DNA from 2 places in the Isachenkonia alkalipeptolytica genome. Region 2 is predicted to be linked to the other one. Evidence: a T-box and tRNA genes for the amino acid it is inferred to sense, from the RefSeq annotation. Region 2 holds a T-box; the other holds one or more tRNA genes.
What was found. A T-box is a leader RNA that pairs with one kind of tRNA and senses whether it is charged. The one in region 2 lies ahead of thrS (threonine--tRNA ligase), so its partner is inferred to be a tRNA-Thr.
Positions count from the first base shown of each region.

Region 1: it has a tRNA-Thr gene. The T-box ahead of thrS (threonine--tRNA ligase) is inferred to sense a tRNA for this amino acid. The anticodon was not compared.

Region 1 covers NZ_SUMG01000003.1:102,476-122,045, reverse strand. The annotation lists gene ISALK_RS04050 (ABC transporter ATP-binding protein) at 1-5, shown strand, start outside; gene ISALK_RS04045 (ABC transporter permease) at 2-1,600, shown strand; gene ISALK_RS04040 (winged helix-turn-helix domain-containing protein) at 1,631-4,375, opposite strand; gene ISALK_RS04035 (HD domain-containing protein) at 4,541-6,394, opposite strand; gene ISALK_RS04030 (diguanylate cyclase domain-containing protein) at 6,538-7,791, opposite strand; tRNA gene ISALK_RS04025 (tRNA-Thr) at 8,025-8,099, opposite strand; gene ISALK_RS04020 (transporter associated domain-containing protein) at 8,181-8,846, opposite strand; gene hutG (formimidoylglutamase) at 9,021-10,040, opposite strand; gene ISALK_RS04010 (ABC-ATPase domain-containing protein) at 10,088-11,791, opposite strand; gene ISALK_RS04005 (GNAT family N-acetyltransferase) at 11,778-12,296, opposite strand; gene ISALK_RS04000 (YbjQ family protein) at 12,460-12,780, opposite strand; gene ISALK_RS03995 (GNAT family N-acetyltransferase) at 12,976-16,212, opposite strand; gene ISALK_RS03990 (DegV family protein) at 16,453-17,301, opposite strand; gene ISALK_RS03985 (P1 family peptidase) at 17,421-18,386, opposite strand; gene ISALK_RS03980 (Rv2686c family ABC transporter permease subunit) at 18,503-19,225, opposite strand; gene ISALK_RS03975 (fluoroquinolone export ABC transporter permease subunit) at 19,225-19,570, opposite strand, start outside.
Region 2 covers NZ_SUMG01000027.1:663-12,129, reverse strand. The annotation lists gene ISALK_RS13545 (valine--tRNA ligase) at 1-1,704, shown strand, start outside; gene ISALK_RS13540 (DUF4364 family protein) at 1,759-2,289, opposite strand; gene ISALK_RS13535 (polysaccharide deacetylase family protein) at 2,590-3,720, shown strand; gene ISALK_RS15430 (hypothetical protein) at 3,857-3,988, shown strand; gene ISALK_RS13530 (CD0519/CD1768 family membrane protein) at 3,985-5,226, opposite strand; gene hpt (hypoxanthine phosphoribosyltransferase) at 5,410-5,949, shown strand; gene ISALK_RS13520 (type II CAAX endopeptidase family protein) at 5,946-6,956, shown strand; gene ISALK_RS13515 (class I SAM-dependent DNA methyltransferase) at 6,979-7,728, shown strand; gene ISALK_RS13510 (cold-shock protein) at 7,818-8,030, shown strand; gene hslO (Hsp33 family molecular chaperone HslO) at 8,144-9,043, shown strand; gene ISALK_RS13500 (DUF445 domain-containing protein) at 9,063-9,665, shown strand; T-box leader at 9,806-10,008, shown strand; gene thrS (threonine--tRNA ligase) at 10,054-11,467, shown strand, end outside.

The sequences.
Region 1 (19,570 bases), on a different contig from region 2:
CATGAAAAACGAAAACACCTTCAACACTTTCCAATTATTGAAATTTGCCATAAAACGGGATCGGATCCGTGCATTGATCTGGCTTGTTGGGGTCGGCGGCATGATCCTGCTGTTCACGATGATGTTTCGAAATTTACTGCCCACCACGGAGGACATTGTTACTATGACCATAGCCCAATCCAGCAGTCCCGCAACCAGGATATTTCTGGCCCCGGCCTCGGGAGTAAGTCTGGGAGGGTTTACCATGCTTAGGGTCTCCACCACGATCATCACCTTTTTCGGCCTCTTCGGGTTTTTGACCGCCATTCGTCATACCCGTCAAAGTGAAGAGCTGGGACGACTGGAGCTTCTCGGCTCCACCGCGGTGGGACGCTACAGCACCGTGACCTCGGTACTGGTATTCATGGCAATCCTGAACCTCTTGTTGACTTTGATCACCTTTGGAATCTTTCGGGGGTCCGGACTTCCCACAGAGGGCTCCCTGCTTGCGGCAATCAGCTTCGGGCTCTTCGGAATGTTATTTGCCCTAGTGGGAGCCATTACTGCACAGCTGGCCGGCACCTCCCGGGGAGCTTCGGGACTTGCCGGAATGATTATGGCCGTGACCTTTCTGATCTCCGGTACGGCTAATGCCTTAGGAGAGTTCCATCCCGATACCCTGACCGTGGAGAGTCAGTGGTACACCTATTTGTCTCCCTATGGATGGTATCAGCAGATCCATGCGTTCCATGATAATCAGTGGATTTTTCTCTTACTCTATGCGGCGGCCATCCTTGTGCTCCTTCCCATCCCCTATCTCCTGCTTCAGCGAAGGGATCTGGGCGCGGGAATCCTTCCGTCGAAGAAAGGCCGGACCGAGGCATCGCCTTTCCTGCGGTCTCCTCTGGGACTTGCCTGGAGACTCCATCGAAAGTTGATGCTCATCTGGATTATCATCTCCCTTTCCCTGGGTGCCCTTTTCGGAGCCATCAGCGATGAGTTTTCCGAGGCCCTGGGCGCTTTGGAGCAGGCGGAGGCCCTTTTCTCCGAGGAAATGATGCTGCTTAGCATCATCAGTATATTAGGAAGCTTAATGGTGATCTACGTCATTCAGGCCTTACTGATCCTTGCGGGAGAAGAAAGCAGCGGCGGTGTGGAATCCGTACTGTCCGCCTCGGTTTCCCGAAGAACCTGGCTTGGAGGTCATTTATTGATGACAATTCTGGGAAGCTTTTTAATACTTCTGGCCATTGGTTTGGCCACGGGACTAGCGGCACCTCAGGAGACCTTTACCGTTGGCATGCTTTTGGAGACATCCATGCTGTTGTTTCCCGCTTTTCTGGCGGTTACGGGAATCTCCCTCTTTGCCTATTCCCTTTCCCACAAACTGTTTCCTGCAGTTCCCTGGGCTATGCTTATTATCGGTCTCGGCTTCGGACCCTTTTTCGGTCCCGCCATGGATCTGCCCCAGTTTCTGCAGAACCTCTCCCCCTTTACCCACGTTCCTTATCTCTTTGAGGATCTGGAGGGAATAGGATACTGGATCTTTGCGGTCCTCGGGGTGGTAACCTTGATTCTGGGGACCCTTCGAATTCGTACACGGCCCCTGGATTTGCCCTAGATGAACGGCGTAAAGCGTAATAAAGAAACTCTAAATCAGCTTGAGCTCCCGCCCCCGGGCCACTGCCTGGGTGCGGTTGTTCACACCGAGCTTTCCGAAAATGTTTTTATTATGCCATTTTACCGTATGGATGGAAAGATGCATGGTGTTGGAGATCTCCACATTGGAAAGTCCCCGGCTGATGCTTCGTAAAATTTCCAGTTCCCGATCGGTCAGCCCCTCCACCAGTTCCTCATAGGGGGGATGGGAAGCGTCGGGGCTTAAACTTTCAGGGCTTTTTTCACGGGAAGGAACGATTCCCATGGCCTCAGCAATTCTTTGAAGGTACTGCAAAAGACCGGTATCCTCTTTTAAGACGGGATAACTTGCATCGGCTCCGGTGCTTTCACGGGTAAGGAGCCGTTCAAATACCGTTTTTATCGGCCCTCCTTCATCAGGGAATATCTGATAAAACCCATACCCTTTCCCGACTTTCAGGGCCTTAACTACGAGGGTCTCAGCTTTTTCAGGTTCTCGGGACAGTTCCTCTAAATGGGCTTTCATCAATAGTAGCTCGATCATCAGTCTTCTGGATACATCAAACTGGGGGAGATTTTCCAAGAACTGAACAGCCTCCCGGCCCTGCTCCGTTTTCTGTTCCATCAGCAGAAGCCGGGCATTCATAACCGGTGGACTGCAGGGAAAGAAAATGGTAGTCAGATCATCCCTGTCCACTTCATTCATCAGCTCACGGGCCCGGTCGATCTCTCCCTTCTCCATCAGGAGCCGGCTTTTCCAGGAATTCATCAAATGAATAATCAGTACCGGAAGCACTGTCTCCCGGTTCATCTCCTCCAACCGTCCCAAATATTCCAGCCCTGCATCATAATCCTTCCGTGAAAGACTGAGGGCGCTTCTAAAAATACAGCACATCCCGTAGAGCATTTTTTCCGGTTCACACAGGGAAAGGCCGCGGTTAGCACACCGTTCCCCTTCTTCAAAATCTCCCTTCTCCCGGAGAAGCTCCCCTAAAAACACCCATACCACTCCCATCCTCGGGAGGTTGGCATAGCCTTCCTCTTTGGCGATTTTCAAAGTTTCTTCCGCAAAGCGTCTCGCTTCATGAAGCTCTCCTCTCATCCAGAGAACTTTCAGGATATTCATGGCCGCAGAAACGGTGCTAAGAGCATTGCCTGCCCGTCGGCTTAGGCGATAGGCGTCTTGGAAGACTTCATAGGCACCGATCAGATCGCCGCTGAAGGTTTTTACATCTCCATAGACGATGGATGCGGATATTTTCCAAAAGTAGGAACTGTCCGGAAGGACTTGAAGGGCTTTTCGGGCACTTTGGAACCCTTCTTCCATGCTGCCGTTAACAAGATGAAAGGTGGTTCGAAGGGTTTCAAGAATTCCCAAGGCTTCCATGTCACTCGGGTCGTCAATTTTTTCTGCGGTGGCAAAACACTTCATGGTCGCCTCAAGGTTCCCGATTAACAGATACATATAGCCGGAGTACACGGTAAGGCGAAGAGACTGATTCCGCACTTCCTCCGGCAGCTGCTCCATCCATTGCAGGATCTGTTTAAAGCCTTCCGTCTCCCAAAGATGATCAATCTTATAGTCCAGAATCTCCCCTACTTCTGAGTAGTCTTTTCCCTTTAAGTAGGCTCGAATGGCTTCCGCCGGGTCCCCTTCCTCTTCAAACCATTTTCCCGCCCTTCGGTATAATTCCCTCGTGGGCATTCGCTGCTCCCGGCTTTGGTGACGGGTAAGAATTTCCTGAAACAAGGAGTGGTAGCGAAACCATTTTCCCCCGGTGTCCAGGGCTACGATAAAAAGGTTTCCCTTTAGAAGGAACCGAATAATTTCTTCACTGTCCTCCCTGCCTAGCAGGACGTTGCAGAATTCCGGGGAAAAACGGGAAAGTCCCCCGGTATCCAACAAAAATTCCCGGATTTTCTCCGGCTGACGATTCAGGGCCTCCTCGGTAAGGTAACGTAGAATTTGCTGATGATCTCCCGAGAGGGCCCGGATGAGTTCCCCAATATCCGGGGACTGTCCAAAAGATCCCGTAATCAGCTGCAGGGCCGTAACCCATCCTTCGGTTTTTTCCTGCAGGGCGTTAATATCTTCCGAGGCTATTAAAAGCCCTGCTTTTTCTCTCAGATAGGTTTTTGTCTCCTCTAAGGAAAAGGCGAGGCCGTCTTCGGTAATTTCCAAAAGCCCTCCTTTGGATCGCCACTGATGAAGAGGCCAGGGAGGCTCTTTTCGACTGAGGATTACAGGGGTAACATTTTCCGGAAGATTTTCGAGGAAAAAATACATGGCTTTATGGATGCCGGGATCCGTAATATGGTGGTAATGATCCAACAGGAGGTAAAGAGGCTCTTGTAAGTCGTAGAGCTCATTCATCAGGGGGGTGAGGATTCCTTCGATGGTGAGGCTCCCCTCTGCTAAGGCATTATAGCGGCTGAGCATATCCAGACTTCCTTTGCCGAGGTCGGGATGCTCTTTTCTTAGGGCGTGGATTACATAGGTAAAAAACCGGTGAAGATCATTGTCGTTTTCGTCGATGTTGAACCACACCCCGGGCTCTTTTCCGGCGGCGATCCACTGTCCGGCGAAGGTGGTCTTTCCATATCCTGCGGGGGAAGTGATTAAAATAATTTGAGGATAAGGGGCCGCGCTACCTATCTTCTCATTGAATTCCCTTAAGAGTCCGGTTCTCGAAATGATGTTGGAAGGCATCGGCGGCGGTGCAATTTTCCGTTCCAAAATCATGGTTTTACGGTCCATGGGGCTTCCTCCTTTATATTAAGTGAATATTTTGTCATTTATTTTATCATACCACAAATAATTGGGTTCACTCAAAAACATTATTGCTGCCCCTTCAAAAACATACCTACTGCCGCAACCTAAAAATCCGCCGAAAAAGGGCTGCCCTTTTTCAGCGGATAAATGTTACTGCATTACTCTTTCGGATAATCCCCGATTTTTCAATGATCCTTTCAACTCCGGCACCACCTGCTCTAGAAACACTCGGACAATTGTCGGGTCAAAATGGGTGCCACTTCGTTGTTGCAACTCTGCGGCGGCCCTTTCAGAGGAAAGCCCTTCCTTAAAGTAGCGGTCCTTCTCTAAGGGATAGTAGATTCTGCACCGAAGACCGTCGTAAAAATCCAGGACCCCCAGGACCCTTGCAAGGTAGGGAATTTCCTTTCCCTGAAGTTTTCCCGGAAAACCCTTGCCGTCAAAGTGTTCATGGTGATGAAGGATTTCTTCCGCAATGGATCCGATGCCCTTAAAAGAGTTGGCAATCCGGTATCCGACCTCCACATGGTTTTTGTATTGCTCCCATTCTGCTTCCGTCAGTTCTTTGTTTTTATTCAGCACCTCTCCGGGCAGGGCGATTTTTCCAATGTCATGATACTTAATCAGCAGCTCCAGGCGCTTTTGTTCCGGCTGATCCAGTTCCAGGGCTTCCCCCAGTAACTTCCCGGCTTCTAACAGTTCCGGGCTGTGCTGCATGTCTTTGTATTCAATGCCGTAGAACTTCAATAAAAAGCGCTGCAGCATCAGATTGTCCTCATCATCCTTGACGTGGGTTTTGTTCCGATACATCCGGTCCTCGGCCCGCTTAAAGATGTCTTGGGCTTCCTGTATAGAACGTTCCTTTGTGGCCACGCCGGTGGCAAGGCTTAAGGGAATCAGTCCCACGCTATGCTTTTCTGTCAGCTCCGCGATCCGCCGGGCGATGCCTTGGGCGTCCTCTTTTGTGGTCGCCGGCAGCAGGGCCACAAACTCGTCCCCGCCCCACCGGGCGATGATGTCATCTTCCCGGGTGGCCTCCCGAAGCACCGTGGCCGCCGCCAACAACAGTTGGTCCCCGGTGTGGTGCCCGAAAATATCGTTGGCCAGCTTTAGGCCGTTCACGTCAAGGGTGATCACGCTTAAGGGAAGGTTTCGCTTCACATCGAGACGCTTCAGCTCCTCCTCGTAATAGGCCCGGTTGTAAAGGTTGGTTAAGGCGTCGTGGAAGGTCAGGTGTTTCATTTTCTTCGCCTTTTTATTTTGCTCGGTGATGTCCTCGGCGGAGCAGATCACGTATTCCACCCCTCCGCTAGCACTTATCTTCGGAGTTTTTGTTACCCCAAGCATTCTTTTATCCCCGAAACCGTTGGTAATTTCGTGGTTTTCCCGGGTTTTGCAGGTGGATTGAAATACCCTGGTGTTACTGTCGATCACCATTTGGTACTCCTCTTTGGATAAAAGAACTTCCAGGGAGGTGTTCTCCACTTCTTCCTTGGTCCGATAAAAAAAAGTGGCGAAACTTTGGTTGATTTTTCCCAGGGTTTTCTCATCCTCCAAATACCATACCATGGGATCGATATGGTCCAGCAGTAAGGTTTGACTGTCCAGGGTTCGCCTTAAGGCTTTCTGGGTTTCAAGCAGGCTGAGACAGTTTTTTACCCGGAGTACAACCTCTTCTTTGGAAAAGGGCTTTAAGATAAAATCCGTGGCTCCCAGCTTCAGGCCTTTGATCCGGTCTTCCTTCGAGGACAGGGCGGTGATGATTATCACGGGAATATCCTTGGTTCCCTCCTTGGATTTTAACCGTCGAAGGACTTCATAACCGTCGATATCCGGCATCATAATATCTAGTAGAATGACATCCGGCAACTCCGTTTTTGCCATTTCCAGGGCTTCTTTTCCGGAAAAAGCCGTTACAATTGCCGGGCCCTCGGGACTCAGCATGTTCTCTAGCAGTTTCACATTGATTTTATTATCATCCACTACTAATATTTGTTGTTTCATATACTTCTTCCTTTCTATGTACAGGACAAAAGATTGATCCATCACATAATAAGTATACCACAAAAAAATCAATTCGACAGGTTTCGACAGTTTTTTAATCCGGGCATAAAAAGAAGGTTCTTAATTTGCAGAACCTCTTCTTATCAACAATTACAATGAATATCGGGCCGTTGATCCCTGGTATCCTCTTTATTCTCATACATCCGGTCCTCGGCGATTTTAAAGATATCTTCGATCCGCTCCTCTTCTCTTTCTTTTGTAGCAACGCCCAGGGCAATGCTCACGGGGATGGAATCTACGGCTCTGTCCTTCATCAGGGTTTCGATCCGAGCCCGAATTTGGACGACATCCTCCTTTGTGGTATTCGGCAGGAGAATTACAAACTCATCTCCCCCCCAGCGGGCCACAATATCCACCTCTCGGGTAGCCTCCCGTAAAATATTGGCCACCTCCACTAACAGCCGATCCCCGGTTTGATGACCCCGTTCATCATTTACGTGTTTAAGACCGTTCACATCACAGGAGATCATACTAAAGGGAAGGTTCCTTTTTACATCCAATCGATTCAACTCTTCTTCATAGTAGGTTCGATTATAGAGGCCCGTCAAGGGATCATGAAAGGTAAGATACCGGATGCGCTCCTCTTTTCGGTTCCGCTCCGTAATGTCCTCCGCCGAGCAGATAAGAAACTCCACCTCTCCCCGGTCATTGACCTTCGGGACTTTAGTAACGGCTAACAGCCGCTTTTCACCGAATCCGTCGGTGTATATGTGCCGATGCCGGGCTTTGACTTTCCCGTCAAAGACCTTTTTATTTTTTTCTTTGCACTCGGCCAGTTCTTCCGGGGACAAAAATTTCTCCAGGGAGGTATGTTCAAAGACTTCTTTGCTTCGCTGGAAAAAATCCGCAAAACTTCGGTTCACTTTCTCCAGGGTCACGGGATCTTTCATATACCATACCATCGGTTCGATATGATCCAGCAACAGCCGTTGACTTTCGATGGTATCTTTCAACTCTTTTTCTGCGGCCTTGAGCTTCAGCTGGTTTTTGATACGCAGTAGGATCTCCTCTTTGTAAAAGGGTTTGGAAATAAAGTCCGCGGCGCCCAGGGATAATCCCTCGATTCGACTTTTCCTTTCCGTCACTGCCGTTGTAAAGATTACGGGAATGTGTCGGGTTTCTCTTTGGGACTTTAACTGCCGAAAAACATCAAATCCGCTGATATCCGGCAACCGAATGTCTAGAAGAATCAAGTTCGGCCGGCTTTTTCCGGCAATTTCCAGGGCTTCCCGACCACAGACCGCGATCAGTATCTCATATCCCCAGGATTGTAATATATGTTTCAGTAAATCGCGATTGATCGCATCATCCTCCACAACCAGTAAACGTTCCTTCATATCATCACCTCCCGGGGATTTTTCGTGTTTACAGATGAAAAACTTAGAAAACCTTGCTGTTTAGGTCCCCTAAGTTTTTGTCTTTCACAGATTCTTATACACTTTTACTATTCATAAAATACCCGGCGGCGAGGGGTAATAAACAGAATTTTCACATTTATTTTAGGGCAAAGAAAAAGCAAGACATCCAAGTATAACAGTAACTTAAATGCCCTGCGTTGAATTTTAATTAATGGAGCTGATGAGCGGAATCGAACCGCCGACCTCCTCCTTACCAAGGAGGTGCTCTACCTCTGAGCCACATCAGCCCGTTGCTGACAACAAAATTTATTATACAACAGAAACCGATGCTTGTAAACCGTTTTTCTTTATTTTTTTAGATAACTTTTTTATTGAGCTTTATGTCCGTAGAGTGCCTTCGTGTTTTTTTTCTTCTGATTGCTGATTTCCTGGATCTCTACGTCCTCAATCAAACCGTCCTTCATGGTCACGATCTTCAGCTTAATATCTCCGATGGTAAACTCCGCACCGGGTTCGATGGGCTTGCACTCATCCTCGGACAGCCGGCATAAAAGACCGCCGATGGTATTCGCTTTGTTCTCGGGAATATTGGTATCAATATCAAAGTTGATGTTTTTAATCGGCGATGCTGCGGATAAAATTTTTCCATCCCGGAGCATGTACTTCGAGCTGACCAGATATTTTTTGATGGCAAAAACAATGGCAATGGCTGCGGTGGCCAGTAAAATATCGATCATGGTGTCACTGTAAACCAGCATCTTTCGCGCCGTGGCAAACAAAATCAAATCCAATACCGCCACGGAGGAGTGGGATAGGAGCATCAATACCAGCTCAATGCCGATAACTAATAATAAGGCCATACTTAAAAACTGCTGTACAAAATCATAGGTATTATTCATATCCAATGTAGGAATCGTGACGATGTAGCGAACCACAGTAAATAGCCCCACAATCATACCGATGGTGAGCAAAAACGCTAAAATGATCTCCACATGATTTGCACCTCTGACCAACAAATGTCTAAACTTGTCCATTTCGTCCCTTCTTTCTTAAATATTCGTAATTAATAATATAATTGCGGTTTCCATCACTTTGAATTCTAACATAGTTCCCTTAGAAATACCATACGAAAGGAAAGGTTGATTTATTCAGAATACATCCACTATTTCAGCGATTTTAAAGGGCCCTTGTGTAAAGGGCCCTTACGCTTATACATCGATATCGATTAGCAGATCCTCGTTTAAACAGTGCATATTCACCACGGTGAAAATCAGGGTTTTTGCCAGGCTTGCGGTAATGTCGTCAGAGTCATAGCGGGGAGAGACTTCTCCAATGTCAAAGCTGATCACTTTTTTCGACCGGATCAGCTGTTTGATGATTTTGATCGCAATTTCCGGGTCCACACCCAGGGGCTGAGCGGCACTGACCCCCGGGGCAAAGGCGGTGGAAAAAGCGTCGGCGCACAGGGTAAGGTAAATATGGTTTTGTTCCCGAATAAAGTCATCGATTTGTTGTTTCGTCTTTTCCTGCTTGCTCTCGATCAGATCCTTGCCCAGGATGTGGCGGATGTTTAACTCCTCGGCCTTTTTAAAGAGATCGATGGTGTTGCTTTGCTTTTGGATCCCCGCCACAAAGTAGGGAAATTCCTGATCCGTCTCTTTACAATAGTCGGCGATTTGTCGAAACATGGAACCGGAACTTCCCCCTTCGGGATAGGGACGGATATCAAAATGGGCATCGATATTAAATATTCCGGGATTCTTTTTTCCGATGGTTCGAAAGTAGCGTTCAATCCCCATATAATGACCGAAGGCCACTTCATGACCACCCCCGAGGACAATGGGAAACAGGTTTAAGGTGAGGAGACGTTCCACCGCCTGAGCCAGGACCTGCTGACTTTTTTCCAGGTCCCCGTCGACGCATACCACATCGCCGGCGTCCAAGAGCTGTACCTCCTTTTTAAAATAGCAGGGCAGGTTGGACAGCTGTCTTCGAATGCTTTCGGGACCCTTCCTTGCTCCCAGGCGTCCTTTGTTTCTTCGAATCCCCTCATCGCTTTGAAATCCCAAAAAAGCAAAGGCGGTGCCGGTAAAAGGGGTTAACTCCGTGTTTCGAAGATCCAGGGCCCGGATCCATTGATGCCAACGAAAGGCTTCAAAGTTTTCCCGGCTGTCGATTCTTCCCTGCCAGTTATTGGTGTCCATGGGTTGATAATATTTAGGATTCATGATTTTTTCTCCTCCTTCTTTTCCATAAGGCTTCAGGATCGCCCCGATTATTTTATTTTTAAATTCCGGTAACGGTTCAAAGCTCCCAGCACTTCCAGCTTTCTGGGCCTGGCTAAATTTCCGGGATGTCCCTTAAAGGTGGCAATGCCCTCGAGACCTTCTTTGTCGATGATTTGATAGGTCTCCTCTAGCAAAGTGTTCAGATCCTTCTTCTCGTCCACTTTTTTATTGATCAAAAACTTAAACACCTCGCCGATGCTGTTGGTCTGACTGTGGCTGATCAGCTGTTCCAATCCGTAGAGCTCCACATTCAGGCGATTGTACTGCAGGGTTTTGGTGCCTCGTGTTTTCAGTTTGATCCCTTTACGGTCCTTGGGGAAGGAAGCCTTAAGGGGAACCCTTCCCTCTAATTTGGGAAACGCTTTTCCGTCCTCCTTTACGGACCGGGGATATTCCTCGGCAATGGTTTTCGCCTCTTGGGTAACGTCCCGGGGAATGTATTCATCCATCATGATTACTTGATCCGCGGCGTCGAAGTAATCTCCGGAACCGCCGATGACCAGCACCGTAGATACCCCTTGGTCCCGGTACAGACTCCTCACTTTATCGATAAAGGGGGAGATGGGTTCCTTGTCTTTGTGGACCAGGCGTTTCATCCGGTCATCCCGGATCATAAAGTTGGTGGCGGAGGTGTCCTCGTCAATGAGGAGAGTGCTGGCCCCTCCTTCTAAGGCTTCAATGATGTTGGTGGCCTGGGAGGTGGATCCGCTGCCGTTGTCCGTGGAAAAGGCCTTGGTGTCGGTTTTATGGGGCAGATTATTGATAAAGGGGGAGATGTTCACCTTCTCCACGCCCCGGCCGTCCTCGGCACGAATTTTCATCGCCTCGGGGTCCGATAATACAAACTCCCGGCCGTCTCCTTGAATATGGGAATACACCCCCAGCTCAATGGCCTGGAGCAACGTGGACTTTCCGTGATAGCCTCCGCCTACAATCAGGTTTACCCCCTGTTTTAAGGCCATACCGCTAATCTCCCCGGCGTAGGGCAGGGTAACCCGGACTTCCATGGAATCCGGGCTCTGAAAAGGGATCGCCGCTTTTTTCAAGGGTTTTTGGGAAATGCCGCTTTCCCTGGGTAAAATACTGCCGTTTTTTACAAAGGCGATCCAGCCCTTTTCCTTCATGATGTTCCACAGGGCTTCCTGATCCTCCCGAAGACGGATATGCCTCCAGAGGGCCGGTTGGTCTAAGTTTTCGTAGTACAGGTTCTTCTTGATAAAGGGGGGCAGGGTCTCCAACAGCATTTTCTTACATACCCGGCCGAGAACCTTTCTACCCGCAGCGGGAAGGCCCACTTCCAGGCGCACTTCCACCTTTTCCGAGTCAATATAAAAGGAGGTTCTGTCCAGGATTTCCTGGCCCGGGGCGTCAATGCTGATCATTCCGCTTTTTCCCGTGCCCTTGGCACCGGTATATTCTTTTTGTAAGGTTCGATCAAATTCCCGGGTCAAATAGTCTTTCAAGGCCTGTTTTTTCCAGGGGGTGTCGAAGCTTTCCTTGGGAAAGGCCGCCTCCTTCATCGGGACAATTCCCCGAATTCTTGAGGGGGAGGCGAAGGGGTCTCCCTGGACATAATCGATGGCCAGGTGAAAGCCCTCCAGGGCATAGCTTCCCTGAAGGTCCTTATAGGCCTTGTAGCCCTTTCCGTCAATTCGTTGTAATGTGTTTTCCAGTTCCTTAGCTGTTCGCATGTTCTTTGTATTCTCCTTCCAGTATTGAAAATAGCATCATGGACCGATAGCTGTCCCCGTACTTCTTACAGTCCCGAAGGATGCCTTCCTCGGTAAAGCCCAGCTGCCGATAGATGCTGATGGCTTTATGGTTGTTCGTAAAGACGTCAAGCCATAACCGATGATAGCCTAAGGTGTCGAAACAGAAATTCTTCACCCACCGGATGGCCTCTTTTCCATAGCCCTCGCCCTTTTCATCAATGGTGATCCGCATCAGCTCCAAAGATTCATGGGGAGACTGCATGCCTGCAAGAATCATATATCCCATGATCCGCTCCTCCGTGGGATCCCATAAACATAAATGCTTTTGGTCCCGGTTGTTCATGGTATCCAAGTGCTGGCTTCGAGACCAGTTGTAGACGTAGGCCAGATTCTCCTCTTTTCCTTCAATCTCTAGAACCCGGTCCAGGTCCTGTTCCCGGGTTTCTTTCAGTACCCAGTTTTCTTCAATGACCATAATATTCATTCATCATCCCTCCATTTAAATTTCATAACCCTCTATTTATTACTTAGGGCTTTCATTTCCTCTCACTACTTACTATATTCCCACTTTAGAATGTTTTACACTCAGGATAACATAAAAAAACCTCCGGTTCAAAATCGAACCGAAGGCCGGATGCTGGCGGTTGTTACTTATCCACCAGTTTTACCGCCGTGCCGTAACAAAGTACTTCTGCGGCTCCCTGGGCGATGGCGGAGGTGGAAAACCGAACGGATACAATGGCGTCGGCTCCCATCTCTTTGGCTTCCATCACCATCTTATCATAGGCCACATCCCGGGCTTCATCAATCATCTCGGTATACTGATTCAGTTCTCCTCCGACCAAATGCTTAAAACTGGACATAATGTCCTTACCCAAATGCTTGGCTCGAATGGTGTTGCCCTTGACAATGTTTAAAACCTCTACAATTTCCTTATTCGGTACTAAATCCGTGTTGGTTACAATCATTTTTTCCACCGTCCTTTTCTTATTTTGAATTCTTTTTACAGCCTTTTTACAGTCTTTTTACAGTCTTTTTACAGTCTTTTTACAGTCTTTTTACAGTCTTTTCACCTTTTTGGAAATACTAGCTTCGGCGGCTATTTCTTACCTGCGGAGGGTTTTCAACCTTCATCCGCCGGCCTTTTTTTCCTTTGTTCCCCGTTAAAAACGAATCCGGTTTAAATCCTCCAGGCCCTTGATTTCCACCGGATCTTCAGAAAAGATCAGAAATACCGGATCCAAGGTCTTACAGCTTTGATGTTCCCCGGCGTATTGATGGTGGGTGGAGATCACCAACATCTCTTTATTAGCAAAGCCCACCACATTCTTCGCCTTGGGCCCATAGACCAAGGCCTTTTGCGGTGCTGTTCGACTTCCCGCCTCCAATATCTTTTCCAGGGCATTGTGAACCACCATGTATTCCCCCGCTTTATACTCCACTTTCCTTCCGGTTTCTTTTCCCTCGGCGAAATAGGTGTTGCCCAGATTTTCGTCCATCCGGAAAAAGAAGAAGTTTTCCAAAACCAGCTCCTCTACATATCTCCCGGTTTTCTGGTGAATTTCAAAAAAATTACATACCACGGGAATCTCCGGCAGGGTTAGGTAGTATTGATGAATTTCCAATCCCTTATAACGGTCTATGCCTTGGATTTCCGTGATCACCTTAAGGCCTTCCCAGCTGTTTCCTCTATTATCCGTCTTTACCATGAATTCTCCCCGGCGCTTTTGTTGCAGCATGGTTTCCAATTCATAATGCTCCGGTACAGCGTAGGCCCCGCCGGCCCAGGGATTCCACGGGAATTTTGAAACGTATTCCGGGTAACTGCTGTCCAGGACCTCTTTACCGTTGACGGTCAAGGAACACAGCCCATTGCTGAAATCCGGATCCGCAGAAAAACCGAGCAGACCGTTGCTTACGTGATAGCGTGTTCCCCCAGAAGTGACCTGATTGCTACGGAGGTTTTCTTTTTCAAGTTTAGAGGCCTCCGCAACCTTTTTTATCGAGGTCTCCCCCGTTAAAAATACTTGCCGGTGATACACCCGCCGGGTTTTTTTCAAATCCGCCGTAATTCTGAGGGTGTCCATGGAGCCTTTGCCCCCCAGGGGCTTTTCTCCGGCCAAAGGCTTTTCTACGGCGCTTTGAAGATCAACTTCCCAAACATCCTCCGAAAGGCCTTCTTCCTCCCGGTAGTTTTTTTCCAGGGGTCCAAGGACTCCCCGCTCGGATTCCATGGTGATCTTTCCACTGAGATTCGTAGACTTACGCTCTAAAAATTCAATGGCCGTCCGGCCCCTTAGGAAGGGGTTTTTTTCATTGACCCGAACTTCAAAGGTTTTTCCCGGTTCTTCGGCGTCTTTTACAGCAGGCTCTTCCTCCAGGGCAAAGCGACGAAGTTCCCGCCAGTTCTTCATGGTATTATACAGCATAAATACGGGCCGGGTGTTTCTTTTCTCCCCCTTGGGGATTTTTCCCAGATTTTCATTGATCTTTATAAAGGGCCCCTCCTGTTCCGGTATGATGTCCTTGGGCCATACCACGCCCCAGGAGTTTTCCCCTTCTCTGGCATAGCTCCAGTTTTCCGTGAAACCCCGGGCGTCAAAGTAACTCAGCCGGGATTCCTCCATCCCTTTTAAACCAATAATTTCATCATGATAAGAGAAGGTGGCGTTTGAAATTTTATGCCACAGGGTGCTGCTCACCCATAACGCCCGTTGCAAATCTTCTCCCCCGGTATTTTCCACTTCATAAAACTGTCTTAGCCTTCCATCCGCAAAGAGCTCCGACAGAGAATGAAGTTTAAGACCGGGAAAGTTTTCGGAGGTATACACCGCCCGTAGACGAATCCGGTCTTCTTCCGACTCATAGGTCACCTCATCGGGAAGCTTGTTGGAAAAGTCCGTTCCGAAGGGCCGTCCCAGTTTCGGATAACCGATTTCATCCCGACTTGGCCGGTCCAAATCCTCCAGGGTTATATGGTTCTCATATTTCACCAGGGTCAGCTTATAGGCTCCGTTTACCACACTCCATCCTTTTTCCGTGGCTCCGTAAAACTTCCCGCCTCTACCCCGTAAAAACCCTTTTATTTCTTTTTGAAAGGTCAGCTTTTCCTTTCCCAGGGAAACTTCAATATCGGTAAATCCTTGATAAAATCCCGGCTTTTTCACTTGGAAAAATACGGGCAGTGATTTTTTCTCCTTTCCCTGAAGACGAAGGTCCACTTCCCGGTCCTCCCACTGGATTTCTTCCCGGTCCACTAAGGAAAAGCGTACCTCGACGGCTTCCTCAAAACCGTTTTCCAAATCGATAAATCCCTTTGTTCTTTTTCCCGGAAAGCATTCCTTTTCCGGTATGGAAAATTTCAGATTCAGGGGAAACTTCGGTACAATCCCTAGCCGAAACTCCGCCTTTTTCCCGTTGATTTCAAGGTCTGCAGTAATGGCGGGGTGGGTCAGGTTCTCGGGAACAAGTTCTTCGATCGCCTCCACATAAAAAGAGGCTTCAAGGGTTTTCTCTTTTTGTACATCCACGGTTTCCTTATAGGAATACCGGATATTCTTATCACTTCGTCCCTTGATTCCAACCCTTAAGGGCTCAGAGGTCTTGTTGATGATTCGATAATAAACCGGGTAGCTTTTTTTAAAGGGAAATTCATTCTGCTCGGTATAACACGCTACTTTATAGTCCTTGGTCTCGATCAGGCGTAGCCCCCTGCCCCGTCGGCAGAACTCCGCCCGTAGGGTTTCCTCTTGGTTTTTCCACAGGTACTCATAAAAATGAAAGCCCTTTTCCACCCGACCGTCGGGCTCCACGGAAAGTTCCCGGGCCACATGGTCGTACCAGTGAAGATCCGTAAAGTATTCGGTGATGGCCTCGGTATTCAGCACCGTGGGCATAAAATTCATCAGGTGGATATGGGGATTGTCCTTCTCCCAGAAAAATCCGCATTTTTTATACAGAGGTACCGCTTTTAAATTGGAGGACCAGGTATACAGGTCCATCCGGGGCCATCCCTGCTCGACCGCCACCTCCAGGGCCTTTAAGAGCAGTTTTTTTCCGATTTTCTTTCCGTGATATTCGGGACGTACGTTGAGCAGGGGAATATAGCTTGCCCCTTCATCGTCTTCGTACTCTTTGAAACTGCAGTACCCCACCACGGTATCCCCCGAAAGGGCTACAAAATCCTTGATATTTCCTTCGTTTCGAATGCTGCTTTTCACCTGTGCTGCCGTACGGTTACCGTCCTGGCCTCCCCATTCCTCTTTGCTGGCATTCCACATATCCGCCAGGGAGGAGGCGTGGTGTTCTTCGAACTCCACAATTTCAATTTCCCGGTCCGGCCTTTCCTCCTTGTCGGCAGGGTTTTCCTTTCGGGATGTTTCCTTTCCGCTTTGCTTCATAATGTTCAACTCCTTAATTCATTGGACTTTGACGGATATTAAGGTTATGTAGGCCCTGACTTTGGGCTTTTGATCCGTCACGGTTTACCCATTCCATTCTATCGAAAACCTCCGCCGATGATAACCGCCTGGAGACTTTTCCCTTCTCCGCCTTAAGACCGAGGGCTTTAGCAAAACCCGGGGGAAGCCTGAGTATCCGCGGAAGAGCTCTTGGAACATGGAACTACGGCAGTCCTAAGGCTAAAAGGAGATGATCATGCCCCCCTCTCCCGCATAGGTCCCCATGGTGCCGCCCATTTCATAAATGATCACGTCCTGGGGTTCGAAGCGGCGGATGATTTCCTCTTTCAGTACCAGGGCATCCTTTTCATTGTTGACATGGGTGATTCCAAAGACCTTCTGGGAAAAATCCCCTCGCCGGTCATCGACGATTTCAAAGAGCCGCTCGGTAATTTTTTTCCGGCCCCGCCTTTTTTCCAACAGCTCCACTCTTCCCTCGACACCCTCCAAAAGGATTTTAATATTCAACATTCCCGCCACGGCGCCCTGCACTCGTCCCAGTCGCCCCCCTTTTACGATGTTTTCCAGGGTGTCCAGCAAGATGAAAATGTTCATTTCCTCCCGGTGTCTTTCCAGGGCGTCGATGATCTCTTCCAAGGACACCCCCGTCGCGGCCATCTCCGCCGCCTTTACCACCTGCAGTCCGTGGCCGATGGAGCCCCCCAGGGTGTCGAACACTGTAATGTTCCCATTGTCTTTTACCAGATCCTTTCCCAAGCAGGCGGATTGATAGGTGCCGCTGAGCTGTGAGGAAATGGTCAGGCAAAGAATTTCCGGAGCGTCTTTTTCCGACTTTTTCTCCAGGGCGCTCTCAAAGGCGTCCCGAAAGCGCTCGGGAGAGGGCTGGGAGGTCTTGGGAAGGGTCCCCGAGGCCGTCATCTTTTCCCCGAACTCCTTAGCGGTGATGTCTTGAAGCTCCACGTACTCCACGCCGTCGATGATAATTTTTAAGGGTACCACCTGAATGTTGTATGCCTTTAATACTTCCTTCGGTAAATCACAAGAACTGTCGGTAATAATCGAAACCATGGTTTATTCCTCCTATTCCCTGTTTTTTACTGAAAAATTACTGATGATTTCTTTTTCGGGTACTTTTTTTCTTTTTTTGATATTTATTTTCTTTACCGCTGTTTGTTATTGAATAATCTTCAGAAACGATTCAGATCCCCATAGGCCGGTACCCCATGCAGGGATGTGGCGGCTTTGATCCCCCGATGAATCGCCCGTTCCATGGCCAGGGCTGCCAGGTGACCTACCAGGCTGGGGTCCGCTTCCACGGCTCCCGTGGCGGCGGCAAAGATGGTGTCCCCGTCCACCATGGTATGACTGGGAGAAAGGGCCCTGGCATACCCGTTGTGGGCCATGGAGGCGATTTTATTCATTAGGGGTTTGGAAAACTTTCCGTTGGTGACCACAAGACCGATGGTGGTATTGCCGTTAAAGGGTTTGTCGTACATCCCCTGAACCATCACCCCTTCCGTCCGGAGAAACACCTGATTCTTTCGATCATAGACCCCTGCCAGGATTTCTCCGTTCTCCACCACATCGCCGAAACCGTTGACCGCCACAAGGGCTCCGACTTTCACACCGGCGACTTCCACGGCGTAGGTGCCGATGCCTCCCTTCATAGCATAGTCCATGCCCAGGATCTTTCCTACGGCAGCTCCGGTGCCCGCCCCCACGGTGCCTTGGGGTATGGTTTTTCCAGCGTTTTGTGCCGCAACGGTAGCCGCGGCGTAGCCCATGGCTTTGTCCGGTCGCACCTTGGGACTTCCCAGGGGCAGATCAAAGAGCACCGCCCCGGGGACGATGGGGACTTTCCCCACCCCCACGTCAAAACCGATGTTTTGCTCCTCCAGATAGGCCATCACTCCCGCGGCGGCGTCCAGGCCGTAGGCGCTCCCCCCGGAAAGGAGGATTCCGTGGAGGGTATCCACCAGGTTTTCGGATTTTAACAGATCCGTTTCCCGGGTTCCCGGAGCTCCGCCCCGAACATCCACCCCGGCCACGGCCCCCTTTTCAAACAAGGCCACGGTACAGCCGGTGCCCCCCTCTTTGCTTTGGCTATGACCGATTTTGATCCCTTCCATTTCCCCTAAGGAAATTTCCTTCATCCCCTTGCCCAGGTTTGATTCTTTTCTTTCTTCTTTCCTTTCTCTGTTCATTGCTTCCCCTCCTCAAGGTTTTCGCTGTTCCATTCATATTTTGTCCTTAGCCTTTCTTATACCCATTACAGGCGGGTTCTTCTCACAAAAATACGATAGACCACAAAATTTAATACCAGCACATAAAAAAGCCCGATGATAAGGTACATTTCGTAGGAAAGATTCAGCACCCCTTCCCCCCGAAACAGGACGCTGATCGCCTTTGCCGGCCAGAATCCGGGAACGAAGGAGAATATAAACTCCTTGGCGTCGGTAAAGATCAGTGCGATCACCGGGAAGATCATAAGGGTTCCGGTACCCTTCATCACCGCAAATCCCTCAATTTTATTACCGGCAAAAGCATTGATCAAAAATCCGGTGATCGGTGCGCTAAGAGAATTCACCGCGGCAATGATCACCGTCTCCCCCACGGTCAAGGGGCCGAAGTCCGCCACAAACATCACCAAAAATCCCGCCATAAAGGCCAGTAAAGTAACCAGGACCACCCGAAAGGCCAAAAAACCGCCCAGGCTTAAGGGAGAGACCCGAATGGCAGAGAGAATTCCGTCGTCCCGATCATCCAGGATGGAAAAGCCCATCAGCGCCCCGAAGATCATGGGCGTCAGCAGGGCCAGGGCCGCCATGGCAAAGTCGCCGAAGAGAACCAAGGAAAAAGCGGTGTTTTCATCGGCCCAGGGCAATAAATACCGCCCGATCAATGCGAAAACAATGGGATAGACCACCATAAACATCGTCAGGGAATCCCGGGTCCACTTTTTAAACTCGCTTCCAATAAAGGTTGTAAACATCAGATACCACTCTCCTTTGCAACGAAGGTTTCAAAGCCTTTACGAATAACCACTGCCAGCAGTAGGGACAGCGCGATCAGGTAAAATATGCCGTAAAAGACTTCCCAAGTTTCCACCCCGTTGGTAGTGGAATTTAGTAGCAGCAGGGAGGCCTTAGTAGGCAGGACGTACAGCAGATTGGTCATAAGATCCCCGGTAATCACCCCTACCTGCTCTAATACCACGGGAATTAAAAAGATGAACATATACTTAATCACCCCGGTTAACAGCTCCGTAAAACTCTTGGAACGGTAAGCCAGAAGGAACCCGATCATGGAGTGAAAAATACTGATAATGATCACATAA
Region 2 (11,467 bases):
TACGCGGCCCGTAAAGTCATCGTGAAAGATCTTGAAGCTGAAAAACTTGTGTCAAAAATCAAAGAACATGATCACAGCGTGGGTCAGTGTAGCCGGTGTTCCACCGTTGTAGAACCCATTACATCAGAGCAGTGGTTTGTGAAAATGGAGACCTTAGCAAAGCCGGCAATGGAAGTAGTAAATAATAAAGAAATTCAATTTGTACCCGACCGATTTTCGAAAACGTATTTAAGTTGGTTGGAAAATATTCGGGACTGGTGCATTTCCCGTCAACTTTGGTGGGGACATCGTATACCGGCCTACTACTGTACGAAATGTGATGAGATTATGGTTTCAAAGAAAGCACCGACGCAGTGTGCAAAATGTGAATCCAAGGATATAGTACAGGATGAAGATGTTCTTGATACTTGGTTCAGTTCTGCACTTTGGCCTTTTTCCACTTTAGGGTGGCCTGAAGAAACCATGGAACTAAATAAGTTCTATCCTACGGACGTATTGGTGACAGGATATGACATTATCTTTTTCTGGGTCGTACGAATGGCCTTTTCCGGTTTGGAATTTATGGATGAAATCCCCTTTAAGCATGTGCTTGTTCACGGACTGGTTCGGGATGCTGAAGGTCGAAAGATGAGCAAATCCTTAGGCAATGGTATAGACCCTATAGAAGCCATTGAGGAATTTGGAGCCGATGCCCTGCGCTTTACGTTGATTACCGGCAATACCCCGGGGAATGATATGCGCTTCCACCTTGAACGACTGGAATCCAGCAGGAATTTTGCTAACAAATTATGGAATGCTACTCGCTTTGTATTAATGAATAGCGAAGACTCTCCAGTAAACTTTAACGATGTGAAAAATCACTTGAATACCACAGATTACTGGATCATTTCTCGATTCAACCAAGTAACAAGAGATGTTACAGAAAATATGGATCGATTTGAACTGGGTATTGCCCTACAAAAAATTTATGATTTTGTATGGAATGAATATTGTGATTGGTATATTGAGTTTTCCAAAACACGATTGTATGGAGAAGAGCCTAAAGAGAAAAGGGCCGCTCAATATACGTTAAACCATATTTTAGAGAATATCCTAAAAATCCTCCATCCCTATATGCCTTTTATCACGGAAGAAATTTGGCAAAATATCAAAGAAGATTATTCCAGTGTGATTGTGGCACCTTGGCCGGAATACAATGAAAAAGCTCATTTTCCAAAGGAAGAAGGAGAAGTGGCCCTTGTGATGGAGATTATCAAAAATCTTCGAAACATCCGTAGTGATATGAATGTGGCACCATCAAGAAAAGCTAAATTAATGATTCATACCGAGGATAAGAGTAAAAAAGAAATCGCAAACCGTCATTTGTCCTACTTTAAGTCCTTAGCCGGCGTATCGGAAATGGAAATTCTTAAGGATCCTGATTCAGTACCCAAAGATGCTGTTTCTGCAGTAGTGGAAGGGATAGATCTATTCATCCCTTTAGAAGATCTTTTAGATATTGAAAAAGAATTGAAACGCTTGGGAGAAGAGAAAAAGAAATATCAAAAAGAAGTAAAAAGGGCGGAAGGGAAGCTTCAAAATCAAGGATTTATTAAGAAGGCTCCGGAAAGTCTTGTGGAAGAAGAGAAAGAAAAAGTGGAAAAATACCGTAAGATGTTAAAAACCATAGAAGACCGTCTGAATCAGCTTCAACGTCGCTCATAACACTACCCTTCACCGATCATGATTTATTAGAAAAGTCAGGGCAAAAGCCCTGACTTAATTATCGAGTAATAGGGAGTATAATTCTTCAGAAACCCAATAATGATTTTTATTCCAGCGGTCTACTATCCTTTCCGATTTTTGGAGGTTTGAAACATGAAGTTTCAAGAAAAGTTCTTCCACACCATTCTTAACAACTCCCAATTTTACTAGATAAGAGCCATCCTGAAGTTTTTGTATTTTGGATGAGACCTTAATGTTTTCTTGTAAAGCTTGCTTTCTATCTTGAATTAATTGTTTAAAATTCTGAAGCTTATTTTTTGGTATTCGGTTCTTAAAATAGGCTAAGGTATTTTTCCCCTCCGGGGTTAGGACAAGTTTTTTGCTTTCTTCCCGAGGGGACTTTTCTTCTATAAGTTCTGATTTCTTTAATTCTGAAATCAACTGTTGTACCATGAAATAATCCATAACCGCATGATCAAGAATTAAATCAACTACTTGTCTCTGGTAGGCTTCACCATCAACTTCCGATAACAAGTAGAGTAATAGCAATTTATTTTCTGCTTGGTTTTCACCATTATGAAACATTCTATCACCTCATTATTTTTTCTTTCTATACTATCTTAATCGATTTTCTGCTTTTTTAAAAGGGATTTATCGGAATACTTTTAGTTGCGTTTTCATAGGGTATAAGTTATATTATTACAAAAGCACAGCTTATTCTAATAGTTAAAGTTTTCTAACTATATTCTTTGTCTATGCAAGAGAGTTGGCTTAGAAAGATTTGGATGTAAGGGTAATGGAAAACAAAGGAAAGGAACAACCACAAACAGAAAGGCATTTAGTAAAACAAATTATGAACAACTTCAAAAGGGGTGCAATGCGATAATGAATAAAAAACAAGTCGTACTTATGGGAATTATGCTCTTAATCGCCGTAGCTATTATTGCTTGCGATGAAAGTGCTGAAGAAGAAGGAAATGTTCTAGACCAATCTCAAGAAGAAGAAACTCTTGACCAAGAGGAAGAATCAAAGGAAGAGGAAGCCGATGAACTTACCGAGGAAAAAAGTGAAGATGAAAAAATGGAAGAATCAGTAGACCCGGCTTTAGTCAAGGCCAATGAACTAGGGGAAGTTATGGTGCTGATGTATCATCATATTGATGAGCCAGAGGACACATGGGTACGTACCCCGGATAATTTCCGTCGAGATTTACAGGAGCTGTACGATCGAGGATTTCGTCCCGTTAGTTTAGAGGACTATGCAACAGGTAATATCGAAATTGATCCTGGGTATAAACCGGTTGTGCTTACTTTTGACGATGGGAGGCAGAACAACTTCAATATGATTGAGAATAGCGATGGAGAATGGGAAATTGACTCGGACTCTGCCGTAGGTATTCTAACTGATTTTCATGAAGAACATCCAGATTTTCCTTTGGAAGCAACGTTTTTTATTAATGGAGGCACTCCTTTCGAGCAGGAGGGATTGGTAGAGTATAAATTAAACTACATCGTAGATCAGGGAATGGATATCGGAAACCATAGTTACACCCATGCAAATTTTAATAATTTATCCGCTGAGAAACTACAATATGAATTGGGACGTTTAAACAATATGGTATTAGAGTACTTGCCGGACTATGAAATGAATACTTTGGCCCTTCCCTTCGGATCAAGACCTAAGGATGAAGAGTTAATGGATTATCTTCACCAAGGAGAATACGACGGGATTGCTTATGAAAACATTGCCGTTTTAGAAGTCGGCTGGGACCCTTATTTATCTCCTTTTCATGAAAATTTTAATCCGTTAAAAATCCGCAGAGTACGGGCCAGCGAAATGGATGTGGATGGGGTAGGGATCTATGACTGGTTAGGGCATTTTGAATCCGGAGCTCGAACCCCCTATGTAAGCGACGGATCGAAAGAAACGATAAGCTACCCAAGTACCTTTGAAGATAGAATAGATCATAGCTATTGGGAAAAAAAAGAACTGCGGTCTTACGATCCGGAAGAATAGATTGTTTAATAAAAAATGTTTATAAAACAGAAAAGAAACATATCCTTGATATGTTTCTTTCTAATCTTAAGCGCTTAGTTAATACTTTGACCATGTATTGATTCTCATTGGTTTAATTATATGAAGGAGGGAGATTATGGAGTTATATGTCCCGGTAGTTTTTATAGTTATTGTAATACTAGTTAGTATACAGTATTCCTTGAACAAAATCATTGTATTGTTACGGGAGATCAAGGATATTTTATATTACATCAGAAAAAATGACTAACCGCCAAAGGCCAATATATAGAATTTAAATAAATAATTTGCAGAGATCCCGGCGATCAAACCACCGATGGTATGACTGATGATGGCTTTGTTTGCTAAGTTGCGGAGGTTTAAGACATCCATCATTCCAACGTGGGTGCTTAAGTATCCGCTCCAACACATCCCCATGGCTGTGAAAACCGCGATATCGTTTGGTGAAATCAGGTTACTGTCTAAAAAGTTTTTCACAAGCCCCATAGCGGCGCCCACCGCTCCTAGTGCAGTGATGGGAAAGGCTATTGCTTCGGGGTTCTCAAATCCGAAAAGTGGTTGCAATACAGGGTATATATATCCTCCTAGTCGCGGTAATAACTCCACTCCTTCAAAGGCTACGCCATGATAGATGGCAACACCATCCACAACTTCACTGGGACCAAAGGTTAAAATCATTATAATCGTACAGATAATTAGTACTCCTGGAATAATACCAAGGCCCATTTCCACTCCATTTTTACCACCTTCTAAAATCGAGTTTAACACACGCTCAAAGTAATTTTCAGTTTTAGGTGAATTTTCCGGAATAAAGTCAATGGGTTCCGTGCTGGCAATGCTCTCTTCGAAGTTGTGGTCGCGAGAGGTCCGTTCAATTCCTTGACGGTCAACTCCATAGTATTCTCTTGTGAAATGAAGCATAATTCTTACACTGACAATGGAACCAATTAACGCTCCAAGATTTCCGATCAAGGCGGGAGCGATAAATTCCGAACCAAGACTGATCATATAGGCGGTTAAAATCAGGCCCATCCCAAAGGCTGTCCCCAAATTACATAAGGCCGGTATTTGATAGTTATAAAAATATTTAATAAATTTTTTATCCTTAGCTAAAGAAATAATTGCGGGGTTATCTGATAAATAGGTAGTGATTCCCCCAATAGATGCGGCACCAGGCATACCAAAGAGGGGTTTCATAATGGGGGAAATCAACTTGTTGATTAGTTCCACAACACCAAACTCCGATAAAAGTGCAGATAATGCTCCTGCTAGTACAGCCACAGCCATGATAAAGAAAACCGTATTTAATAGTAGCTCATGGGCAGTATTCATAAACACATTAAACATAGTCCCAAGACCCATGACTCGGGAAAGATAAAAGAAAAAAGCGAACATAAAGAATAAAAAAACATAGGTTTCCAAAGAAATTTTAGATGGATCTTCATCGGGACTTTTCTGGTTCTCGGAGCGGCTATTTAGTTCGGCTATTTTATTAAACTGTTGCAAAATAATTCCCCCTTTAAATTTGATTATTCAGCCATAATGCACTAAGAGTATTTTACTATCGAAGGAAGGCTTTAGCAATACAAAAAAATGGATTTGACAAAAAATATCCTTTCATTATAAAATAGTAGCAATATATATATGGAAAAAGGAGGAGTTTCAATGGATATAGAAAAAAAAGAATGGGAAGTACTATGCTCAGAAAAAGCAATAAAGGAACGACTGGAGGTTCTTGGAGAGACGATTTCTCGGGATTACAAAAATAAAAAACTATATGTAGTTTCTTTGCTAAAGGGAAGTTTTATTTTCACTGCAGACCTCGTGCGAACTTTAGATATACCGGTAAAGGTGAACTTTATGACAACATCCAGTTATGGTCACGGACAGGAAAGCAGCGGCAAAGTAAACATAGTAGCAGACGTCCAGGAGGATCTTACAGGGTATGATGTGTTAGTCACTGATGATATTGCTGATTCAGGTTTAACCATGAAAAGTGTGATGGATCATTTGCAAAGTAAAAATCCTAATAGTGTAAAGTGTTGTGTGCTTCTAGACAAACCGGATCGACGCAAGGTGGATCTTAAACCGGACTATATTGGATTTACCATTCCAGACAAATTTGTTGTAGGCTATGGACTCAACTTCGGAGATTATTACCGAAATATTCCCTATGTATTTGCAGTTACGGAAAGAGAACGAAAACAATGAAGAACCTAAGAGTCTACGAAGGCAGTATGATGTATCTTATCACAGGTGTTTTATTTATTGGTGTGAGCATAGTTCTAGCTTATGTAAATACATCAATTGAAGCACAACTGATTCTCACCCAATATTTAATTATCGGAATGCCTCCGGTTCTCTACCTATGGGTTAAAAAAAAACCTATAAGTCAATTACTCAGGCTTCATAAAATATCCGTTAAAACAACTCTTTTAATAATTCTGATTACTCTTTTGTCTTATCCTATTGCGGTAGTGATGAATACTCTTATTATGTTGATCCTTAGTCTTTTCGGTTCGATTGATATTCCTCAAGTTCCGACGGCCGAAACTTCCCAACAGTATGTGTTATATTTATTGATTATTGCTTTTAGCGCCGGACTTTGTGAAGAGGTTTTATTTCGAGGGTTTATAATGAGAAGTTTTGAAAAAGTGGGTTATAAATTTGCTATTTTTTTTTCTGCCTTGCTTTTTGGTGTTTTTCACTTTAATATCTACAATCTGGGGGCGACGATATTTTTCGGTATTCTATTTGGTTATTTAGTGGTTCTAACCAATTCTCTATGGGCAGGGATCATCGGCCATATTGCAAATAACGCTTTCGCTGTAACCTTAGGCTTTTTAGTAAATCATATGCAAGAATATTCCCAGGATATATTAGCAGAGGCGGGGGAAATACCAGGGGCCGAAATGATTAGTACCGTGGAAATTCTTATGGCCATTGGTCTTTTTGGTTTTATTGCGCTGGGAACTGGCTTTGGAGCCCTAATTATATTAAAGTACCTTCGTAAAGTCTATCGTCATCAAGAACCTTTAACCCCTAGTAAACAAGAGGTTACTTTCGTTTACCAAGATGAACATTCAGAACAAGACAATGGGAAGGAAGAGAGTTACCAGTTAAAAGAATTCTGGCCAATTATACCGATTTTTATTATTTTTGTAGTTATGACAGGAGCTCAACTTTACCAAGTAGTTGCGGGAAGTACATTATTTTAGATATAAGAAAAGAGGGCCTTTCATGGAATATGGATATTTAGCAAAAATTTATGATCAATTGATGAAGGAAGTTGATTATAAGGAATGGGCTTCCTTTATAGAAAAGTGTATTAAAAAAAACAATTCAACTAAAAGGAATAAACTACTGGAGCTGGCCTGCGGAACCGGGAATGTTACAATTCCCTTGGCAAAAAAAGGATATGAAATCACTGCGATGGATCGCTCTATAGAAATGTTGAGTCAAGCACAGCAAAAAGCCATGGAGTCGAATTTACATCTTAAGTTTTATCAGCAGGATATGCTGAATTTGGAAATAGATGAAGATTTTGATACGATTTTATGCCTCTGTGACGGTATAAACTATATTCTTGACCCAGAGGATTTGAAGGTTTTTTTTCAAAAAGTATACTCATTACTTAAAGAAAGAGGTGTATTTATCTTTGATATAAGCACCTTTTATAAGTTGAAATATATCCTTGGCGAAAATACTTATGGGGAAGATTTAGGAGATATTATTTACTTGTGGGAAAACTATTTTTGTGAAGAAGAAGAAACGGTTGAAATGGACCTTACCTTTTTTCAATTAAGCAAGGAGGGTCTTTATGAAAAACATAAAGAATTCCATGTCCAAAAGGCTTATCACCGAGAGGTCCTTGATTCTTTATTGAAAAAAACTGGTTTTTCAACGGTGGATATGTATCATGAATTAAGGGATTCACCTCCGAGGGAAAACAGCCAACGAATTTTTTTTGTATGTCAAAAACTCGGCTAAGACCGTTGACAGAGGATGTTAGCTTATAGTATAATTTAAACTGTGATTTATAATCATTATAATAGTATTTATTTAGGAGGTATATTATCATGGAAAAAGGAACAGTGAAATGGTTTAATGCAGAAAAAGGGTACGGTTTTATCACAAGAGAAGATGGAGATGATGTTTTTGTACATTTTTCAGCCATCGAAATGGAAGGCTTTAAAACCTTAGAAGAAGGACAAACAGTAGAATTTGAAATTGTCGAAGGAGATAAGGGCCCTCAAGCAACCAATGTTGTTAAGGCTGATAGCGAAGAATAATTGAAACTTACTTTAGAAAGCTTATAATGCCATGAATTAAGACAGATTGGAATACCAATCTGTCTTTTTAGATGTAGCGAATAGATGAACTGTGGTAATTAGGAGGAAATCAAGTGAAAAGTAAAATATTAAGAGGGACCGCCTTTGACGGTCAAGTTAGAATATTTATAGCCAACACTACAAACTTTGTTGAAAAAGCAAAGGAGATCCATCAAACTTCACCAGTGGCAACCGCTGCCCTAGGTCGAGTATTAACGGCAACAAGTATTCTAGGAGTAATGTTAAAGGGAGAGCGGGATAAAATAACAACTAGAATCAATGGGCAAGGGCCCATCGGAACCATCATCGCAACCAGTGATGCCTCGGGAAATGTGAAAGGATACGTTACGAACCCTCAAGTCATGGTGGAGTCCAAAACCCCGGGTAAGCTGAATGTTGGTGCCGCTGTAGGTAAAGACGGTGAAATCACCGTAATAAAAGACCTAGGTCTTAAAAACCCATACATTGGTAACTATCCTTTAGTTAATGGCGAAATCGGTGAAGATTTAGCCGCTTATTTTATGTACTCTGAGCAGCAACCTTCAGCGGTTGGTTTAGGTGTAACCATTGAAAAAGATTACACCATCAAAAGTGCAGGGGGCTTTATTTTACAAATACTCCCTGATACCGATGAAAATGTGGCCTATATTCTGGAAGAGCGGGTAAAAGAGGCGGGGTCCATATCTAAGCTTATTGAGAATAGTCGAGACGAAAAAGAGATCATGAATCAATTGTTAGAGGGATTAAATCCTAAAGTATTAGAAGAATATGAAGTGGACTATTTCTGTGACTGTAATCGTGGTCGTTTTGAAAAAGCTTTAATAAGTCTGGGGAAAGAAGAAATCATGACTTTAATAGAGGAAGATCATGGAGCTGAATTACAATGTCACTTTTGTAATGAAAAATATCAATTCAGTCAAAAAGAGTTAGAATCACTTATGAAAGAGGCTACCAGTACTGATGAAAAACTGTGATTAAAAAGGAGCAAAGGGCATGAACGTAATTTACCTTTTAACACTAGCCATAGTTGGATCTTTTATAGGTTGGGGTACAAACCGACTAGCAGTTAAATTATTGTTTCGGCCCCTAAGATCTTATCGGATTCCGATCATAAATGTAGAGGTACAGGGACTGATACCGAAAAGAAAGAAAGAAATTGCCAAAATCATCGGAAGAACCATCGAAAATGATTTCATATCCATCGAAGAAATTATAGACGAAGTCCTGGAAAAACAACGGGATGGAAATGTTATGGATATTATAAAAACGAAACTGCGAATTATTGCTTCAAAAAAAATGCCAACTTTTCTTCCCAGAGGAATGAAGGAAAAAATTCATACCTACATCGATGATTTAGTGGAAGAAGAAGGGGAAAACATGATTCTGGAGCTTATTGACAATATGAGCCGTAATACCAATCAGAATTTTCAACTGGCTACTTTGATCGAAGATAAGATCAATCGTTTTCCAATTTATAAACTGGAAACCATTGTTCAGGAAGTCGCAAAAAAAGAGTTGAAACATATCGAAATACTAGGAGGAGTTTTAGGATTTATCATCGGACTGATACAAGGCTCTCTGGTATTACTTCTGTAAAGAATAGGATCGGTATATGTAAGAAATAGCGAATATATTGTATAGTGAACATAGTATAATAGGGGTTGGGAATAAATAATTTCTATTGACAAATACTTGTAAAAGTTTTATAATTATTAATTAATATAACAAGATGATAAGAATTAACGCTGAAGGGGAAGAGTAAGTACTGGTAATGTATCTAGAGAATAAACACCTTGTGCTGGAAGTGTTTTATACATCCCTTACTGAATACCACCCTGGAGTTTCTTTTTCAAATGAAAAGACGATGGCTTCGTTACAGCTATTAAGTGGATTGTAAAATCTATTTAGGTGGAACCGCGGGTAAAACCTCGTCCTATTATTAGGGCGAGGTTTTTTTGAATAATCATTTAAAGGAGGATGAAAAATGGAAAGTATAAAAATAAGGCTAAAAGATGGTACCGAAAAAGTTCTGGATAAAGGAACGAGAGTAATTGATGTGGCCAAGGATATTAGTGAAGGTCTTGCTAGAAATATTGTAGGTGGCAAATTAAACGGAGAATTATTAGATCTAAAAAGTGAAATTCCTGAAGACGGTGAACTGGTTTTCTTAAAGTTCGATGATGAAGAAGGAAAAGAATTTTTTTGGCATACAAGTTCCCATGTATTAGCTCAGGCTATTAAAAGGATCTTTCCCGAGGCAAAACTGGCCATCGGACCGGCGATTGACCACGGATTTTATTATGATATTGATGTGGAACATAAAATTACTCCTGAAGATCTGGAGAAAATCGAAAAAGAAATGAAAAAAATCGTGAAGGAAAAATTAGAGGTTGAACGCTTCACGCTACCTAAGGAAAAAGCCATAGAGTATGTTAAAGAGCAGGGAGAAGATTATAAAGTCGAGTTAATTGAAGGCCTGGAAGAGGGCGCGGAGATTTCCTTTTATAAACAAGGGGAGTTTTCAGATCTTTGTGCCGGTCCTCACTTACCTAACACAGGAAAAGTAAAGGCCATTAAGCTTCTCAGTGTGGCTGGTGCCTACTGGCGGGGTGATGAGAATAATAAAATGCTTCAACGGATTTATGGAACTTCCTTTGAAAAGAAGAAGGATTTGGAAGCTTATCTTGAACGTCTAGAAGAGGCGAAAAAAAGAGATCACCGAAAAATCGGAAAAGAAATGGATCTATTCAGTCTTCGGGAAGAGGGACCGGGATTTCCTTTCTTTCATCCCAAAGGCATGATTGTTAAAAATGAACTGGAGAGCTTTTGGAGAGAAGAGCATCGGCTAAGAGGCTACGAAGAAATTAAAACACCGATTATTTTGAATGAAAACCTTTGGAAGCAATCCGGTCACTGGGATCACTATAAAGAAAACATGTATTTTACAGAGATTGATGAACAGAATTTTTCTGTAAAACCCATGAATTGCCCCGGAGCAGTCCTTACCTATAACCGTACGATTCATAGCTATCGCGATTTACCCATTCGAATGGGAGAACTTGGTGAGGTTCATAGACACGAGCTCTCAGGTGCATTGCATGGTTTAATGCGGGTGCGATATTTCACTCAAGATGATGCGCACATATTCGCTTTGCCGAACCAAATCAAGGATGAGCTGATCGGGGTTATTGAATTAGTGGATCATGTCTATCGTTTATTCGGCTTTAAGTATCATGTGGAACTTTCTACAAGACCGGAAAAATCCATGGGTTCTGACGAAGATTGGAATATGGCAATTGGTTCCCTGAGAGAAGCCTTAGAAGCTAAAGGTATTGATTACAAGGTTAATGAAGGGGACGGAGCTTTCTATGGTCCGAAAATCGACTTCCATCTTGAAG